Regions from separate parts of the Idiomarina solivarensis genome, predicted to be linked through region 3. Evidence: predicted binding sites of a transcription regulator. Region 3 holds the regulator's gene; each other region holds the start of a gene.
What was found. Region 3 encodes NrdR, which represses ribonucleotide reductase genes. Its sites were predicted from a motif close to AAACACNANATNTNGTGTTT; they were not measured.
Positions count from the first base shown of each region.

Region 1: a site for NrdR is predicted at 3,452-3,471, ahead of nrdA (class 1a ribonucleoside-diphosphate reductase subunit alpha). Genes of this name have one in related genera too.
Region 2: a site for NrdR is predicted at 1,526-1,545, ahead of nrdG (anaerobic ribonucleoside-triphosphate reductase activating protein). Genes of this name have one in related genera too.

Region 1 is NZ_JAVFHZ010000001.1:297,862-303,877, reverse strand. It holds gene gyrA (DNA gyrase subunit A) at 1-1,671, opposite strand, end outside; gene ubiG (bifunctional 2-polyprenyl-6-hydroxyphenol methylase/3-demethylubiquinol 3-O-methyltransferase UbiG) at 1,821-2,549, shown strand; gene RBK99_RS01430 (HAD family hydrolase) at 2,553-3,236, shown strand; gene nrdA (class 1a ribonucleoside-diphosphate reductase subunit alpha) at 3,508-5,838, shown strand; gene nrdB (class Ia ribonucleoside-diphosphate reductase subunit beta) at 5,857-6,016, shown strand, end outside.
Region 2 is NZ_JAVFHZ010000004.1:96,259-102,274, forward strand. It holds gene nrdD (anaerobic ribonucleoside-triphosphate reductase) at 1-1,017, opposite strand, end outside; gene nrdG (anaerobic ribonucleoside-triphosphate reductase activating protein) at 1,020-1,493, opposite strand; gene RBK99_RS08030 (nitric-oxide reductase large subunit) at 1,867-4,107, shown strand; gene RBK99_RS08035 (methyl-accepting chemotaxis protein) at 4,169-5,278, shown strand; gene RBK99_RS08040 (hypothetical protein) at 5,275-5,550, shown strand; gene tmpT (thiopurine S-methyltransferase) at 5,547-6,016, opposite strand, start outside.
Region 3 is NZ_JAVFHZ010000008.1:18,164-24,179, reverse strand. It holds gene ribBA (bifunctional 3,4-dihydroxy-2-butanone-4-phosphate synthase/GTP cyclohydrolase II) at 1-1,016, opposite strand, end outside; gene ribD (bifunctional diaminohydroxyphosphoribosylaminopyrimidine deaminase/5-amino-6-(5-phosphoribosylamino)uracil reductase RibD) at 1,030-2,157, opposite strand; gene nrdR (transcriptional regulator NrdR) at 2,150-2,599, opposite strand; gene glyA (serine hydroxymethyltransferase) at 2,636-3,892, opposite strand; gene ettA (energy-dependent translational throttle protein EttA) at 4,052-5,716, shown strand; gene radA (DNA repair protein RadA) at 5,762-6,016, opposite strand, start outside.

The DNA of each region.
Region 1 (6,016 bases), on a different contig from region 3:
ATATTCGGTTAACGGCTGATACTTCACATAACCTTCGTGCGACAGTGTTAACACAACGTCTTCTTCGTTAATCAGGTCTTCCATACTGATGTCGTGCGCCGCTGCAGTGATGTCTGTTTTACGCTCATCACCAAAGTTAGTCCGAATTTCAACCAGTTCTTCACGAATCACTTCCATCAGGCGCTCTGAGCTGCGAAGAATATGCAATAACTCAGCAATTTGCTCCAGCAGAACTTTGTACTCGTCCAGAATTTTCTCGTGCTCTAACCCAGTCAGTTTGTGCAGACGCAAGTCGAGAATGGCTTGAGCCTGAACCTCGGTCAGGTGGTAATTGTCACCCCGAATGCCGAATTCTTCAGGTAAATGATCTGGTCGAGCAGCATCAACACCGGCCGTTTCCAGCATGGCGGCAACATCGCCCAGTTGCCATGCGCGGGCAATCAACCCGGATTTTGCTTCAGCAGGCGTTGGAGAGCGACGGATCAGCTCAATAATTTCATCAATATTGGCCAGCGATATTGCCAGACCTTCTAAGATATGTGCACGCTCACGTGCTTTTCGCAGTTCATAAACTGAGCGGCGAGTTACCACTTCACGACGGTGACGGATGAAGCAGTCCAGCATATCGCGTAGATTAAACAGACGCGGCTGACCTTTATCCAATGCAACCATGTTAATGCCAAAGACAACCTGCAGCTGTGTATTGGCATACAAGTGGTTAAGCACAACTTCTCCCACATCGCCACGACGAATCTCGATAACGATACGCATGCCGTCTTTATCGGATTCATCGCGCAACGCACTAATACCTTCCACGCGTTTTTCTTTAACTAACTCAGCGATTTTTTCTATCAAGCGAGCTTTGTTCACCTGGTACGGAATTTCCGTAACAATGATGGTTTCCTTGCCCGTTTTTTCGTCAACTTCAACTTCCGCCTGAGCACGTAAATGGATACGACCACGGCCAGTTTTGTAGGCTTCTATAATGCCGCTACGCCCTGAAATTGAGGCAGCCGTTGGGAAGTCTGGACCCGGGATGTATTCCATTAACCCTTCAACATCAATATCCGGGTTATCAATCATCGCTAACGAGCCGTCGATAACCTCAGTCAGGTTATGCGGTGGAATATTCGTCGCCATACCAACGGCAATACCCGAAGAGCCATTCACTAAAAGGTTAGGCACTCGGGTGGGTAATACGTCCGGAATACGCTCGGTACCATCGTAGTTGTCTACGAAGTTGACCGTTTCTTTATCCAGATCGGCTAATAACTGGTGAGCAATTTTCGCCATGCGAATTTCGGTATAACGCATTGCGGCTGCTGAATCACCATCGACCGAACCAAAGTTTCCCTGGCCGTCTACCAGCATATAACGTAAGGAAAAATCCTGCGCCATACGAACAATAGTGTCATAAACGGCGCTGTCGCCATGAGGGTGATATTTACCGATGACGTCACCAACAACACGGGCTGACTTTTTATACGGTTTATTAAAGTCGTTGCGCAATTCGTTCATTGCGAACAGAACGCGTCTGTGTACTGGTTTCAGACCGTCACGAACATCTGGTAAAGCACGCCCGACAATGACGCTCATGGCGTAATCGAGGTACGAGCTTTTTAGTTCGTCTTCAATATTAACCGGTGACACTTCTCTGGCTAGATCGCTCATAGTTTATTCCCTAAATATAGATCCGCATATTCATTGTTATTTTGATCCAATCATTGTACCCATCCCAACCGAGTCTCGCACCCTCTTTTTCTTATTCTTTGCCTGAGGTAGACTAGCCGCGTTATCCATCTCTTAAAGACGCATAATCTATGACCACCAGTCGCTCTAAAACTGAACAAAAAAACGTCGATCCGGAAGAGATCGCCAAGTTTTCAGCCCTCGCCTCGCGCTGGTGGGATCCCGATGGAGAATTCAAACCTTTGCATAAAATCAATCCGGTGCGGCTGGGCTTCATTGAAAATCATGCTGAGGGGTTGTTCGGAAAAAGGATTCTGGACGTAGGATGCGGCGGCGGACTACTGAGTGAAGCAATGGCGGAACGTGGTGCCCAGGTCACCGGTATTGATTTGGCTGAGCAGTCATTAAAAGTCGCCCGCCTGCACGCGTTAGAAAGTAAACAGCAAATTGACTATCAGTGCGTTGCCGTAGAAACGCTAGCGGAACAAGAACCCGCAAGCTACGACATTGTTACCTGTCTGGAGATGCTTGAACATGTGCCGGATCCTAGCGCTATCATACAAGCTTGCGCTAAAGCACTAAAACCCGGTGGACGAGTGTTTTTCTCTACGCTCAACCGGAATGTAAAGTCCTGGCTGTTGGGAATTGTCGCTGCCGAGCACGTTTTAGGCTGGGTACCCAAAGGCACTCATCAGCACCAACGCTTCATTCGGCCCTCAGAGCTTTTACGTATGACCGATCAGGCTGCGTTGGAAGATATTGCAATTAATGGCCTTATTTTTCATCCACTGAAAGGCTTCGTGCTTTCAGAAAAAGATGTCGATGTGAATTACATCGTCGCTTTAAGAAAGCCGGAGTAACCGATGGCGACATTTGATAGAAGCTATCCGGTGAAAGCAGTTTTGTTCGACTTAGACGGAACTTTGCTTGATACCGCACCGGATTTAGGCGCTGCGCTAAACGCAGTTTGTGAGCAATATGAACGTCCGCCCATAAACGCTGAGGTATTTACACCGAAAGCATCTCATGGTTCCAGAGGCTTACTTCAATTGGCTTTCGCTGACGATTACGCGCATATGGAAACGGAATTGCGGCATGCATTCCTAAGCGCCTATAAAAACAATATTGCCCTTCATACCCAACCCTACCCCGGCGTTTTGGAGTTACTGGCTGTGTTGCAACGTGAATCGATAAAAGTCGCCATAGTCACCAATAAACCCGAAAGGCTAACGCAACAGTTACTGCCGCACTTTCCGGCATTTGAAGCAATCCAAATTGTCGTTAGCGGAGACACGCTGAGTGTTTCCAAACCCTCGCCCGATCCACTGTTCTACGCCGCTGAAAAACTGGGTGTAGAGCCAGCAGATTGCCTTTATGTCGGCGATGCTGAGCGGGACATTGAAGCGGGTCGTAATGCCGGAATGGTCACCGTGCTGGCTGAATATGGTTATATTAGCAACGAAGACCAACCCCAACGCTGGCAAGCCGACTATCACATTGCATCGCCATTGGAGTTACTGCAACTACTGGCCATTGATAACTCTTGATCTATAAACCTCTTTTGAAAGACAAAAAAATTATATAGCACGCTTTACGGCGCAAACTCACGCCAGTTAAAGGCTGACAAAAAATCAAGATTTCGAAATTAAAATTATTTAATTTTTAGCCGTAAATTCGCTTGATCGTATTGGCAGTTAGACCTAGCATACAATCCATCCCAGACACACTAGATATTGTGTAAATATCGCTCTGTACAACTAATAAGCACTATATCTTGTGGCTACAAACCTATAACAAAAAGCTAAGAGTCGGCGCAAAATGAACGAGCAACTTTATGTTACAAAACGCAGCGGCGAACGCGAACCGCTAAACCTCGATAAAATTCATCGGGTCATAATGTGGGCCGCTGAAGGACTGAATAATGTTTCAGCTTCTCAGGTCGAAATTAAATCTCACATTCAGTTTTACGACGGTATTAAAACTGAAGATATTCATGAGACCATCATTAAAGCTGCAGCCGATTTGATTTCAGAAGAAGCGCCTGATTATCAATACATGGCAGCGCGTTTGGCCATCTTCCATTTACGCAAGCGTGCTTACGGTAAATTTGAACCACCGCGGCTGTACGACCATGTGAAAAAGATGGTCGCAGAGCATCGCTACGACGAACATTTGCTGGACGATTACAGTGAAGAAGAATTCGACCAAATGGACGAGGTGTTGGATCACTGGCGTGACATGAACTTCTCTTATGCGGCGGTTAAGCAACTAGAAAATAAATATCTGGTTCAGAACCGGGTCACCGGTGATATCTATGAAAGTGCTCAGTTTCTATACATTTTAGTGGCGGCTTGTCTGTTTTCTGACTATCCGAAAAGCACTCGCATGGACTACGTTAAACGTTTCTATGATGCGGCCTCCGAGTTTAAAATCTCACTGCCAACACCTATTATGTCAGGTGTACGTACGCCCACTCGTCAGTTCAGTTCTTGCGTCTTAATTGAAGCCGGTGACAGCCTTGACTCTATTAATGCCACTGCAAGCGCCATTGTGAAATATGTTTCACAGCGCGCCGGTATCGGTATTAATGCTGGTCGTATTCGCGCTTTAGGCAGCCCTATTCGTAACGGCGAAGCGTTTCACACCGGATGTATTCCGTTCTATAAATACTTCCAGACAGCGGTTAAAAGCTGTTCACAAGGTGGCGTTCGTGGAGGCGCGGCTACCCTGTTCTACCCACTCTGGCATCTGGAAGTTGAAAGCTTACTTGTCCTGAAAAACAACCGGGGTGTTGAAGAGAACCGAGTTCGCCACTTAGATTACGGCGTACAGTTTAACCGCACCATGTATCAACGTCTGATTAAAGATGACTACATTACCTTGTTCAGTCCGTCTGACGTACCGGGCCTTTATGATGCTTTCTTTGAAGACCAGGACGAGTTTGAGCGCTTGTACCTTCAGTACGAACAGGATGAAAGCATCCGTAAAAAGCGTATTAAGGCCATTGAACTGTTCGGTCTGTTTATGCAGGAACGTGCCAGCACCGGTCGTATTTATGTACAAAACGTTGACCATTGCAACACGCACAGCCCGTTTGACTCTAAAGTCGCTCCTATCCGCCAGAGTAACCTGTGCCTTGAAATTGCATTGCCAACCAAGCCATTAAGTCATGTGAATGATGAAGAAGGCGAAATTGCTCTGTGTACGCTGTCGGCGTTTAACTTAGGTAAAATCGAAAACCTCGGTGAGTTTGAAAACCTCGCAGACCTAGCGGTTCGGGCCCTGGACAGCCTGTTAGATTATCAGGAGTACCCAGTTCCGGCGGCTTACAATGCCACCATGAATCGTCGTACTCTGGGTATTGGTGTCATCAACTTCGCTTATTACTTAGCCAAGCACGGCGTTAAATATTCAGACGGCTCGGCTAACGGTCTGGTTCACCAGACTTTCGAAGCTATACAATACTACCTGATGCAGGCGTCGATGAACCTGGCAAAAGAAAAAGGTGCTTGTCCTAAGTTCAATGAGACCACCTACTCTCAAGGCATTATGCCAACCGATACCTATAAGAAAGATTTGGATAAGGTGTGCGACGAGCCATTACATCTGGATTGGGATAAGCTGCGTGCGGATATCAAACAACACGGCATGCGTAATTCAACCTTATCGGCTTTAATGCCATCAGAAACCTCTTCGCAGATTTCTAATGCAACTAATGGTATTGAGCCTCCTCGTGGCTTTGTCAGCATTAAATCGTCAAAAGATGGCGTGACCAAACAGGTTGTTCCTGACTACGAGAACTTAAAAGACAAATACGAGCTGCTGTGGCAGATCCCGAGTAACAAAGGGTACCTTGAGCTGGTCGGTATTATGCAAAAGTTTGTTGACCAGACAATTTCTGCAAACACCAACTACGACCCAAGTAAGTTCGAAGCGGGCAAAGTGCCAATGAAGCAGCTTCTGCAAGACTTATTAACGGCTTATAAGCTTGGGGTAAAAACACTTTATTATCACAATACTCGTGATGGTGCTGCAGATAACCAGTCCGACATTGCTGCACGTCAACGTGCCGATAAGCCTCAAGCCCAGCCAACAGAAGTTATTATTGAAGATGATGACGATTGTGCCGGCGGTGCCTGTAAAATTTAATAAGAAGGACTTTACCGAATGTCGTACTCAACGTTTAACCAAGAGCAGAATAATCCGTTAACGGAGCCTATGTTTTTAGGCAACTCCGTTAACGTTGCTCGCTACGATCAGCAAAAGCACAGTATTTTCGAAAAGCTTATTGAGAAGCAAATCAGCTTTTTCTGGCGACCTGAAGAAA
Region 2 (6,016 bases), on a different contig from region 3:
CTGCACCAGTCGATTCATATTCATGGTGATAACATTAATGGAGCCTGTCGCAACCCCACCGGCACCCAAGGTATAAGAAAACGTATTGTCGCTAATTTCGCTACGTAGTCGGCAACACGACGCTAACGAGTCGGCATTATCAGATAAATAAACAAAGAAAGAATTCCCGTTTGCCATTTCGCCAGCTATTTTTTCGGCAAACATCTGGTCTTTGCATTTCCCTTCATTTGTCAGCATGGCTACTGTCACGACTGGGAAAGTCAAAATAGTTTTCTCCCGTTCCTTATTAAACCAGTCCAGGAAGAAGTCCTGTAATGCGCTCACTGACTCCCACTCGGGTTTAGTGAAATCGGCTGGGAAGACAAATTCGCCAAACATGCTCTCAAAGTAATGCTGGTCGTAAATAGAAATGTTCCAGAACACACTCTGGTAACCCCGCGCCGCCGCAGGCTGATTCAGCGCATAAACCACGTGTTGTAGGTGATTTTCTATTTGGTGACGGTGGGTGTTTAAATAGTCGTCACCGTAGTCTTTGCGGGCGAAGTAATCGAAATAAGTTAAAAACTCGACCGTAGCCACAGCACCGGCAAACTGCGAACTGACGGCAAAAACAAAATTAACAAAAGTCCCACAGAATGACTCCAAATGCTTAGGCGCCAGAGATTCGCCGCCAAGCTTGGTTAAGCCGTCACGTAAAAATGGGTACATGGTGACCGAAACACAGTAGGGTTTCAGGCTGGTCTCGTCGTGTACGTAAATTTCGTGATCTTCAATTTGACGAACATACTCTTTCGCCAAATCATGACCAAAAAGCTCACTAATTTTATTGCTGACCTGTTTGCGGTTAACTTGCACAAAGAAGTCTTTCATTAATTCGGCTTCAAGCGTTGCTATATTCTTTTGTGTGACGTTGGCGTTTGCATCCATTTTAGAGCCGTCAGCCGCGTTTTGTGCGTGCAGATACTCATGAATGAAATCGACTTTGCCAGTGACTTGTTCTTCGTTTAAGCGCAACATAATTATTCTCCTGTTTGAAACTCGCAGTTCAATAACTGCTGTGTCCGTAAATCATAAAAGCGTTGGTTGGTCGTTGGACTTTCCAGCCCTCCCCGGGATGCGATCCAAGGCCCTGTTTTCAAATAAGTCAGTTGTTCACGAAGCGTCAGTAAGACATTTTCATAGCCGGTATATAGGCAAGTCTCTAAGCCTTCATTTCTTACTTGCTTTAGTAATTTGAGTAGTGCTGCGGGCTGCCATTCACCGCCCAGAAATAAAACGCAACTGATGAGTCCATGGTATTTTTGCAGCTGCGTTGCCAAATGCTCGCGGGTCAACGGCGAACCGCTTCCCACAGGCCAGCTATCGACGCTATGACAACCTTTACAGCCAACCGGGCAGCCGGTAATGGTGTACGCTAAGGCAACCTTTCCAGGAACCTCCTGCCAGACAATTTGCTCCGCACTGTAATGTAAGCTTGTAGGGTAAACCGGCATAAAACACCATATATCGTTAATTATTTAAAACTAAGCACTACATATTGTGTTTCTAGCATAGGAGACTCTGCTAAGAGTGCTTTGATCCCGCTCAAGGTTTAAGCAGAAAGAAGCATTCGCCCAATTACTCCGAAGCAATACCTCTTTTAGGGTATAAATAACCTTTAAGGTACTTTTAACCCTAACAGTGAAAACAACCTAGCAAAACTCAGTCATTAGAACCCTTATGAATATATTTCTAATAATAATCAATTAGTTAAATTATGGCCTCAATATTGCTATTAGGTCAGCGCATAGTGAATTAATCGAAATTCTCTGTTCATAAACCTATGGAGTAACAACATGAAGCTGTTCAGCATCAAGGAGGTCAACAATGGCCGGGTATCGTAAGCTTTGGTGGACACTAATTGCAGTTCTTGCAATTACCTTTGGCGTTTTAGGGTATTTTGGAACGGAAGTTTACCGGGAGGCTCCGCCTATTCCGGATAAGTTCATGAGTACTAATGGTAACGTAATTGCAACCGAGGAATCGGTTTTAGATGGACAAACAGCCTGGCAGTCGGTTGGCGGCATGCAGCTCGGTTCCATTTGGGGACATGGTGCTTATCAAGCCCCTGACTGGACAGCTGACTGGCTACACCGTGAGTTGCTAGCCTGGTTAGACATTCGCGCCCACGAAGTCTTCGATAAGCCTTATGAACAGCTTACTGGTGTACAACAGAACCAACTTGAGTACGAACTTAAGGAAGAGTATCGCACCAACGCCTACGACAAAGCCTCAGACACCGTTATTCTTAGTGAACGACGCATCCAGGCTATTGAGCAAACCGGTGAGTACTACTCAAAACTGTTCAGCGATGACCCGGAGCTTCGTCCTACTCGCGTAAGCTATGCAATGAAGGAAAACACTCTGCCTTCGGAAGCTCGCCGCGCGGTAATGAATGACTTCTTTTTCTGGACAGCATGGGCAGCTGCTACTGAGCGTCCTGGTGCAGACATCACCTATACCAACAACTGGCCACATGAAACATTGATAGATAACGTGCCAAGCGCAGAAAACATTATCTGGTCAATTGTCAGTGTTATTCTGTTAATTGCCGGTATTGGTTTCTTAATTTGGGCGTGGGCATTCTTACGCGACAAAGAAGAAGAGGAACTGGTTGCGCCAGAGCATGATCCTATTGCTAAGGTTAAGCTGACTCCATCGCAAAAAGCCTTGGGCAAATATTTGTTTATCGTTGTTGCTCTGTTCACTTTCCAGGTGTTAATGGGTGGTCTTACCGCGCACTACACAGTAGAAGGACAAGAATTCTACGGTATTAATATTTCCGAGTGGTTCCCCTACTCACTCACCCGCACCTGGCATATTCAGGCTGCTATGTTCTGGATCGCGACCGGATTCCTGTCTGCAGGGCTCTTCCTTGCCCCGATTATTAACGGTGGTAAAGATCCTAAGTATCAGAAACTGGGTGTCGACATCCTGTTCTGGGCATTGGTTCTGGTTGTCGCAGGTACCTTTATCGGTAACTGGTTAGCCATAGCGCAAATCATGCCTGAACACCTGAACTTCTGGTTAGGTCACCAGGGCTATGAATACGTCGATTTAGGTCGTCTGTGGCAGATTGGTAAGTTCCTCGGTATCGTTTTCTGGCTAATACTCATGATGCGCTGTGTTGTCGGTGCATTTAAAACCAAAGGCGACAAGAACTTACTGGCTTTATTTACTGCTTCTGTTGTTGCTATTGGCCTGTTCTACGGTGCCGGCTTCTTCTACGGAGAGCGTACTCACATTTCTATCATGGAATACTGGCGCTGGTGGATTGTTCACCTATGGGTAGAAGGCTTCTTTGAAGTATTTGCCACTGCCTCACTAGCCTTCATTTTCCATAGCATGGGACTGGTCTCCCGACGTATGGCTACTGTTGCTGCGCTTGCTTCAGCGTCGTTGTTCATGTTGGGTGGCGTACCGGGTACTTTCCACCATCTCTACTTTGCAGGTACTACCACCCCGGTCATGGCGGTTGGTGCAACCTTCTCTGCTCTGGAAGTGGTGCCGCTTATCGTGTTGGGCTATGAAGCCTGGGAAAACTACAGCCTGCAAAAACGTGCAGACTGGATGCAACGCCTTAAGTGGCCATTACTGTGTTTCGTTGCCGTTGCGTTCTGGAACATGCTCGGCGCCGGCGTACTAGGCTTTATGATAAACCCGCCTATTTCGCTGTACTACGTACAAGGTCTGAACACCACGCCAACTCACGCACACGCAGCTTTATTCGGTGTGTACGGCTTCCTGGCACTGGGCTTTGTACTGCTAATACTGCGCTACATTCGTCCGAACCTGCAGTTCGACGAGAAACTGATGAAAATGGCCTTCTGGACCATGAACATTGGTCTGGCACTGATGCTCTTCACCAGCTTGCTACCAGTCGGCTTCATCCAGTTCTACGCAGCTGCGACTGAAGGTTTGTGGTACGCCCGCAGTGAAGCCTTCATGCAACAGCCTCTGCTTCAGAACCTACGTTGGTTCCGTACCGTGGGTGACATGGTCTTCATCGTCGGCGCCTTAGGCATCAGCTGGCAAGTCGTAAAAGGGTTAAAGCACAAATCTGTGTAACCCCAACCAGTCAGGCCTCTGCCAACCGCAGAGGCCTGCATTCAAATTTGAAGGAAACTCAATGCAACTGATTGAAAAATTGGGTTTTATCCGCCGCCATCAATGCTCCGACGCCCAGCAGCTACTGCAACGTCGTATTACTCAACTGGAGAACGAAAATTCTCAGTTAACTCAACAGCTGGAAGCGGCCAACCAAACCCTGTCTCAACAAGAAAAAGAGCTCAGCGACTACCAACAACGGTTCGGGTTTATCGAAAACTTCACCGAGTCTCTGGCTGGCTATCAAAATACGTTCGCCCGATTAAGTGACTTGCTTCAACGTGAGCGCGAAACCATTTTAACCATTGACGAAAACAACCAGACGGGTGAGTCAACAATGGCAGCCGTGGTAGGCAACCTGGGTGCTATCGTTAATGATATTGAATCAACCTCAGGCAGTATTGCCTCGTTGAAAAGTCACACTAAAGAAATTGAGCAAACCAGCGGCGATGTTCGTGGTGTTGCAGAGACTACCAACTTACTCAGTTTAAACGCCAATATTGAAGCGGCTCGGGCCGGAGAACATGGTCGCGGCTTCACCGTTGTCGCTAATGAAGTCCGCTCGTTGTCTCAACGCACAACCGAGTTAACCGACAGGATTAACGACAAAGTTGAACAAATCGTTCAGGGCGTTGATTTAAGTCATTCCCGCAGTGTTGAAGCTATCCAGACAACCCGTGACAATATCGATTCAACCAAGCGTTATCTAGAATCGCTGGCTGATGAAAATCAACACATTAAGCAGCTTACCGGTAGCATTTCCAACAGTGCGTTACTGGCTCAAATTGAACTGGCCAATATTGAAGAAATGCAATTGCGAATGGACGTTTACCGCGTTTACTTAGGCACCTTGGCTGCTCACGATTGTAATGTCGTTGACTCTGACGAATGCGGCATCGCCCGTTGGTATTACTCAGAGTTGTTCCGCGAGCGCTTTAAATCACACGCAAGTTATCAGGCAATTGAAGCGCCTCACGATCAAGTACATTTGTGCGCACAAGCCGTTGTCGATGCGATCAAAACAGATGACCGCAAACTGGCGCAAATGAAACTCGAAGAAATGGAGCAGTACAACCGCGAAGTTAATCAACACATCCAGAACATGTCGGAGAACTTACTGGAGGAAAAATGACGCGTAAACCCGATACCAAAACGGCCATGTATCAGTTACTCGGTGTTATTCGCCAGCATATTCCCTTTGGCCTGAAAGAAGCAGACATGTGCCAGGGCATTTGTCGTGGGTGTTCGAAAAAGATGATGGAAATGCTGGATGCTGAGGTCAGCCAATGGCAGGCAGACCTCGATAATGAATTGGCAGAGCCAACATTGGCCGATTTAGTGTTTATGGAAAAACTAGCGCGCCGCACAGAGAAGATCTTACAGCGTAATAAGTTAATGAATTAATCCAGCTTATATACTTGCTCGGCAACTGAGTCATCGCCGGATTGTATTCCATTCACCGTACTTCCAGCGGACTCCAATTGTTCGACGCTAAAACGCTGACCGTAACCGATTTCCACTTCCCCTTCGGAGACGGAGAACGGCGGCCCCTCACGGAAGCCATCGGGGTACTGTAAGGTAATTAACAAACCTTTAGCTTGTTGCGGTAATTGCTGACACAGCTGCTGAACGTAACGTTGCCGCATTTCTGGCGGTAAAGCGATCATCGCGGCACGGTCATACCAGGCATCAATGTCAGCCAGGTCACTATTAGCCAGTTCGAAAAAGTCGCCAACCCATATCACTAGTTCATCCTGTGCGTATTCCTTGAAGTTTCCTCGTGTGGTCACCGTGGGCGTTAGCTGGTTCTCTTCAAAGAACTGCTTTACCGCCAGTTCACTCAATTCAATACCGAAAACACGATAGCCCT
Region 3 (6,016 bases):
AGATCCGCCAAAATCTGAGAGCCTAAACCAACGTTACGAGACGCATTCGATGCTGATGCTGTCGGTTTGTGCTCACCTCTGTCCTGCGCTTCAAATTCTCGCACCTGAGCAATAATGTTGTCCGCTGTTTGCTGACGACCAATAATCACCAACACCCCGTCATGCTCAGCGATATAGGACATAGCCTTTTGAATTGGCCAGCTACGCTTAGCAGCGCGTTCGGTCAGAAAGGTATCGTGGAAGGTATCCTGTAAGTGAACCCTTACATTGGTTGCTTTGTCTTCCGAAAGATCTCCGTGAACCAGCGCATAATGCACCTGCTGATCAATAGTGTCCTGATAAGTAATTAACCGAAACTTACCAAAGGCAGTAGGCAGGTCACACTCAGCTACTCGTTCTACGGTTTTTTCCCGTATGGAAAGGTACTCAATGAGATCGGCAATAGTACCGACCTTAATATCATGCTCTTGTGCAAAGGCTTCAAGATCCGGACGACGGGCCATGGTGCCGTCTTCATTCAGCACTTCCACAATAACAGACGCAGGCTCAAACCCGGCTAAACGCGCCAGATCGCATCCCGCTTCGGTATGACCTGCACGATTCAGTACCCCACCGGACTTGGCTTTTAACGGAAAGATATGGCCGGGCATCACTAAATCTTCTGGCTTAGCGTCTTTCTTTACAGCATCCAACACCGTTTTTGCCCTATCGGCTGCTGAAATCCCAGTCGTCACCCCTTCTGCCGCTTCAATAGAAACAGTAAAGTTTGTAGCATAAGGTGCGTTGTTCTTATCCACCATTAATGGCAGGTTGAGTTGCTTGCAACGTTCTTCTGTCAGTGTCAGGCAAATAAGTCCACGACCATAACGGGCCATAAAATTAATAGACTCAGGCGTTGCGCATTCGGCTGCAATAATAATATCGCCTTCGTTCTCGCGATCTTCGTCGTCCATCAGGATAACCATTTTACCCTGACGAATGTCTTCGATAATTTCTTCTGTGCTATGCAGTGACATAACGCTTTACCCTTTACTCTTGTGTATGAGGTACGGCAACCAAGCGTTGATCTGGCCCTACCTGCCGACGATCAATAACCTTAAACCTTGGTGCTGACACTAAATTCATTGGTTCGCTCATGTCGATCACCGAGCGACCGTGGTGGCCTAATATCTGACCCGAGCTGTAAATCATAAGTCTGTCGCATAGCTGCTGGTCAATAAGGGCGCCTGCCAGGTTCGCGCCACATTCTGTCCATACCTGATTAATTTCTCGTCTCGCTAGTTCGATCATCAACGCTTTCAGGCAAACCTTGCCGTCGTTATCAGCGTCGATAAGCAGTTCGTGGCAGTGCGGATGCCGGCTACCCTGACCCGCTACTGTCCGCACCAACCAAACCGGTGCCGGAGATTCAAATAGCGTTGCTTCATCAGTCACTCGATGTTGACTGTCGATAATAATACGCACCGGTTGTTTAAGTGGTTCAGGTAATTGACGCAACTTTGGCCACTGTTCGGCGCGCACGGTTAACTTCGGATTATCAGCCAGAACAGTGGTCGCGCCGGTTAAAATAGCATCCGCTTGTGCTCGGAAAAATTGCACGTCGCTACGAGCTTCAGCAGAGGTAATCCACTGACTTCGACCATCAGACAAGGCCGTTTTTCCATCCAGCGATGTCGCCATCTTCAGGGTCAACCAAGGACGCTGACGCGTCATTCGGGAAATAAAGCCTGGGTTTAAACGCTCGGCTGCGGACTGCAAAATTCCGACATCGACGCGAATTCCGGCTTGTTGCAGATGCTTAACACCATTACCGCTAACCCGTGGATTGGGATCCTGCATAGCCACCACCACCCGCGCAACTCCGGCTTCAACTAGTGCGTCCGCACAAGGGGGCGTTCGTCCAATATGGCTACAGGGTTCCAGTGTGACATAAGCGGTAGAACCTTTGGCTCGTTGTCCGGCAATACGTAAAGCATGGGCTTCCGCATGAGGTTCGCCGGCTTGATGGTGCCAACCTTCGGCAAGAAGGTCAGAACCCATTGTGATGACACAGCCTACAGCCGGGTTAGGACGAGTTGTCATCAGCCCGCGCCGCGCTAATACGAGAGCCCGGTGCATCATTTGATGATCAAACCGTTGTTGTTCTAAGTCAGTCATTCAGGCGCGCTATTTCTTCACCAAACTCACGGATGTCTTCGAAGGAGCGATAAACGGAAGCAAAACGAACATAAGCCACTTTATCGACCTGCTTCAAATTCTCCATAACCAGACTACCGATAAAGTTACTGCTGATTTCGCGCTCACCGGTTGAACGGATGCTCGACTTAATTTTGTTAATAGCTTGCTCCATAAGTTCCAGACTTACTGGCCGCTTTTCAAGCGCTCTTAACAAGCCATTGCGCAGCTTATCTTCGTTAAACGGTTCACGCGAGCCATCAGTTTTTATAACTCGCGGCATAACCAGCTCAGCAGTTTCAAAGGTCGTAAAGCGCTCCTTGCAATGATTACACTCACGCCTGCGACGAACAGAGGCACCATCCGCAACCAATCGCGAATCGATAACCTTAGTATCTTGTGTGCCGCAAAATGGACAATGCATTGCCTGACTCCTTTAAGTGCGCTTTGTTACTGGTAACTAACCGTAAACCGGAAACTTAGCGCATAACGCTTTAACTTGCTCGCGAACTTCAACAATTTTATCTTCGTTAGAAATATCGTCCAGAACGTCGCAAATCCAATTAGCCACTTGCTCAGCCTCTGCCACGTTAAAACCACGGCGAGTAATAGCCGGCGTACCTAAACGCAGCCCGGATGTCACGAACGGAGAACGGGGGTCATTAGGAACCGCATTCTTGTTCACGGTAATAAATGCGTTACCTAACGCAGCATCGGCGTCTTTACCGGTAATGTCTTTGTCGATTAGATCAACCAGGAACAAGTGATTCTGTGTGCCATTGGATACGATTTTATAACCTCGCGCCTGCATCGTTTTAACCATTGCATTAGCGTTCAGCAGTACCTGCTTTTGATATTCTTTAAATTCAGGCTGTAACGCTTCCTGAAAAGCCACAGCTTTACCGGCGATAACATGACATAAAGGACCGCCTTGATTCCCCGGGAAGACCGCACTGTTTAATTTTTTATGTAATTTCTCGTCGTCGCTACCGGAAATGATCAAACCACCGCGAGGCCCTGCCAGGGTTTTATGAGTAGTCGTTGTGACAACATGCGCATAAGGCACCGGATTCGGATATTCACCTGCAGCAATTAAACCCGCCACATGAGCCATATCCACCATTAAGTAAGCATCAACCTTGTCCGCAATCTCACGGAATTTTTTCCAGTCGACAATACCTGAATACGCGGAAAAACCAGCAACGATAACTTTAGGTTTATGCTCCTGCGCCAGCTTTTCAACTTCGACGTAATCAATTTCGCCTGTGGCTTCATCCAGACCGTAGGAAACCGCGTTATACAATTTACCTGAAAAATTAACACCGGAGCCGTGAGTCAGGTGACCGCCATGAGCGAGACTCATGCCCAAAAACGTATCGCCAGCTTCCATCAGCGCCATAAAAGCAGCTGTATTCGCCTGAGAACCTGAATGCGGTTGTACGTTTGCGTATTTAGCGCCAAATAGCTGTTTCGCACGCTCAATAGCTAAATCTTCAACTTTATCAACAAACTCACAACCACCGTAATAACGTTTATGTGGATAACCTTCAGCGTATTTGTTCGTTAGCTGCGAGCCCTGAGCTTGCATAACCCGCGGACTGGTGTAGTTTTCTGATGCAATCAGTTCGATGTGTTGTTCCTGACGTTCAACTTCGCCTTGCATCGCCTGCCATAAGTCCGCATCAAAGTCGGCAATGTTCATCTCAGATTTCAGCATTACAGCTCTCCAAATCATTAAATGGTCTTAATTTTCCCGCCATTTTACCTTAAAACACAAATGCATGCCTAGTTCAGCACAACAAAGTTTGGGGATGTTCGTAAATAACAGTAAACTATGGGGTAACTTTTTTGTTGATAAGAAGGATTTTACGTCGCTATGGCGCAATATATCTATTCAATGTCCCAGGTGAGCAAAGTTGTTCCACCGAAGAAAACCATTTTAAAAGACATCTCTCTATCGTTTTTCCCCGGCGCCAAAATTGGTGTTTTGGGTGTTAACGGTGCGGGTAAATCAACCTTGCTGCGCATTATGGCAGGCATTGATAACGAATATGAGGGTGAAGCTCGTGCTTTATCCGGTATTCAAATTGGTTACCTACCGCAGGAACCACAACTGGACGAGAATAAAACGGTAAAAGAAACCGTTGAAGAAGCCGTTGCCGACGTTAAAGAAGCGTTTGCAAAGCTTGATGAAATTTATGCCGCTTACGCCGACGAAAATGCTGACTTTGATGCGTTATCAAAAGAACAAGGTGAATTAGAAGCTTTGTTACAAGCAAAAGACGGTCATAATATTGAAAATATTCTAGAGCGTGCGGCTGACGCACTTCGTCTGCCTGAATGGGATGCCAAAATAGGCAACTTATCGGGTGGTGAAAGACGCCGGGTAGCCATTTGTCGGTTATTGTTATCGAAGCCTGACATGTTACTTCTGGATGAGCCGACCAACCACCTGGATGCTGAATCGGTCGCCTGGCTGGAACGCTTCCTGCACGACTACAACGGCACCGTAGTGGCTATTACCCACGACCGTTATTTCCTTGATAACGTTGCGGGCTGGATCCTGGAACTTGACCGGGGTTACGGCATTCCATGGGAAGGTAATTACTCGTCCTGGCTGGAACAGAAAGAAAAGCGTCTGGAACAGGAAGAGCGTTCAGAGAAAGCTCGTCAGCGCACTATCAAACAAGAGTTGGAGTGGGTGCGTACTAACCCGAAAGGCCGCCAGGCGAAAAGCAAAGCGCGTCTTAACCGCTTTGAAGAATTGCAAAGCGGCGACTACCAAAAACGTAACGAAACCAATGAACTGTTTATCCCGCCAGGTCCTCGTCTGGGTGATAAAGTCATTGAGGTTAATGGCATCAGCAAGGCTTACGAAAAACGTCAGCTCATTGATAACTTAAGCTTTAGCGTTCCGAAAGGCGCTATTGTCGGTATTATTGGTCCAAACGGTGCCGGTAAATCAACCTTATTCCGAATGATAAGCGGCGAGGAAAAACCTGACAGCGGTTCTATCGAGCTTGGAGAAACGGTTCAGTTGGCGAGTGTTGACCAGTTCCGTGACAACATGGATGACAGCAAAACCGTATTCCAGGAAATAACCGACGGTAACGATATTTTGAAAATTGGTAGCTTTGAAGTGAACGGCCGCGCTTATGTAGGCCGCTTCAACTTCCGTGGTACTGATCAGCAAAAACGCATTGGTGAGTTGTCGGGTGGTGAACGTAACCGCGTGCACTTAGCCAAGCTGTTAAAAGCTGGTGGCAACGTATTGTTACTCGATGAGCCGACCAACGACTTAGACGTAGAAACCTTACGAGCATTGGAAGAAGCCATTCTCGAGTTTCCTGGCTCTGTTATGGTTATTTCGCACGACCGTTGGTTCCTTGACCGCATTGCCACGCATATTCTGGATTACCGTGACGAAGGCGAAGTGGTGTTCTACGAAGGTAACTACAGCGACTACGAAGCTTACATGAAAGAAAAATTCGGTGAGCAGGCTATGGAGCCGCACCGCATTAAATACAAACCAATTGGTTAGTAAAGTGAAAAAGGGAGCCTTTTGGCTCCCTTTTTTATGTAAGAGTTACATAACGTCCAGTGCTTGTTGAAGATTCTTCACACCAATGACTTCCATACCTTTGGGTGATGTTTTCGGTGTATTCCCGATAGGCACAATGGCTTTTTTGAAGCCATGTTTAGCGGCCTCATTCAGCCGTTCGAGGCCATTGGGAACAGGACGTATTTCACCCGCCAAGCCAACTTCCCCAAATACGATCAACTCACGTGGCAGCGGTTCTCCTTTAAAACTGGAAACAATGGCCAGCAATAAGGCCAAGTC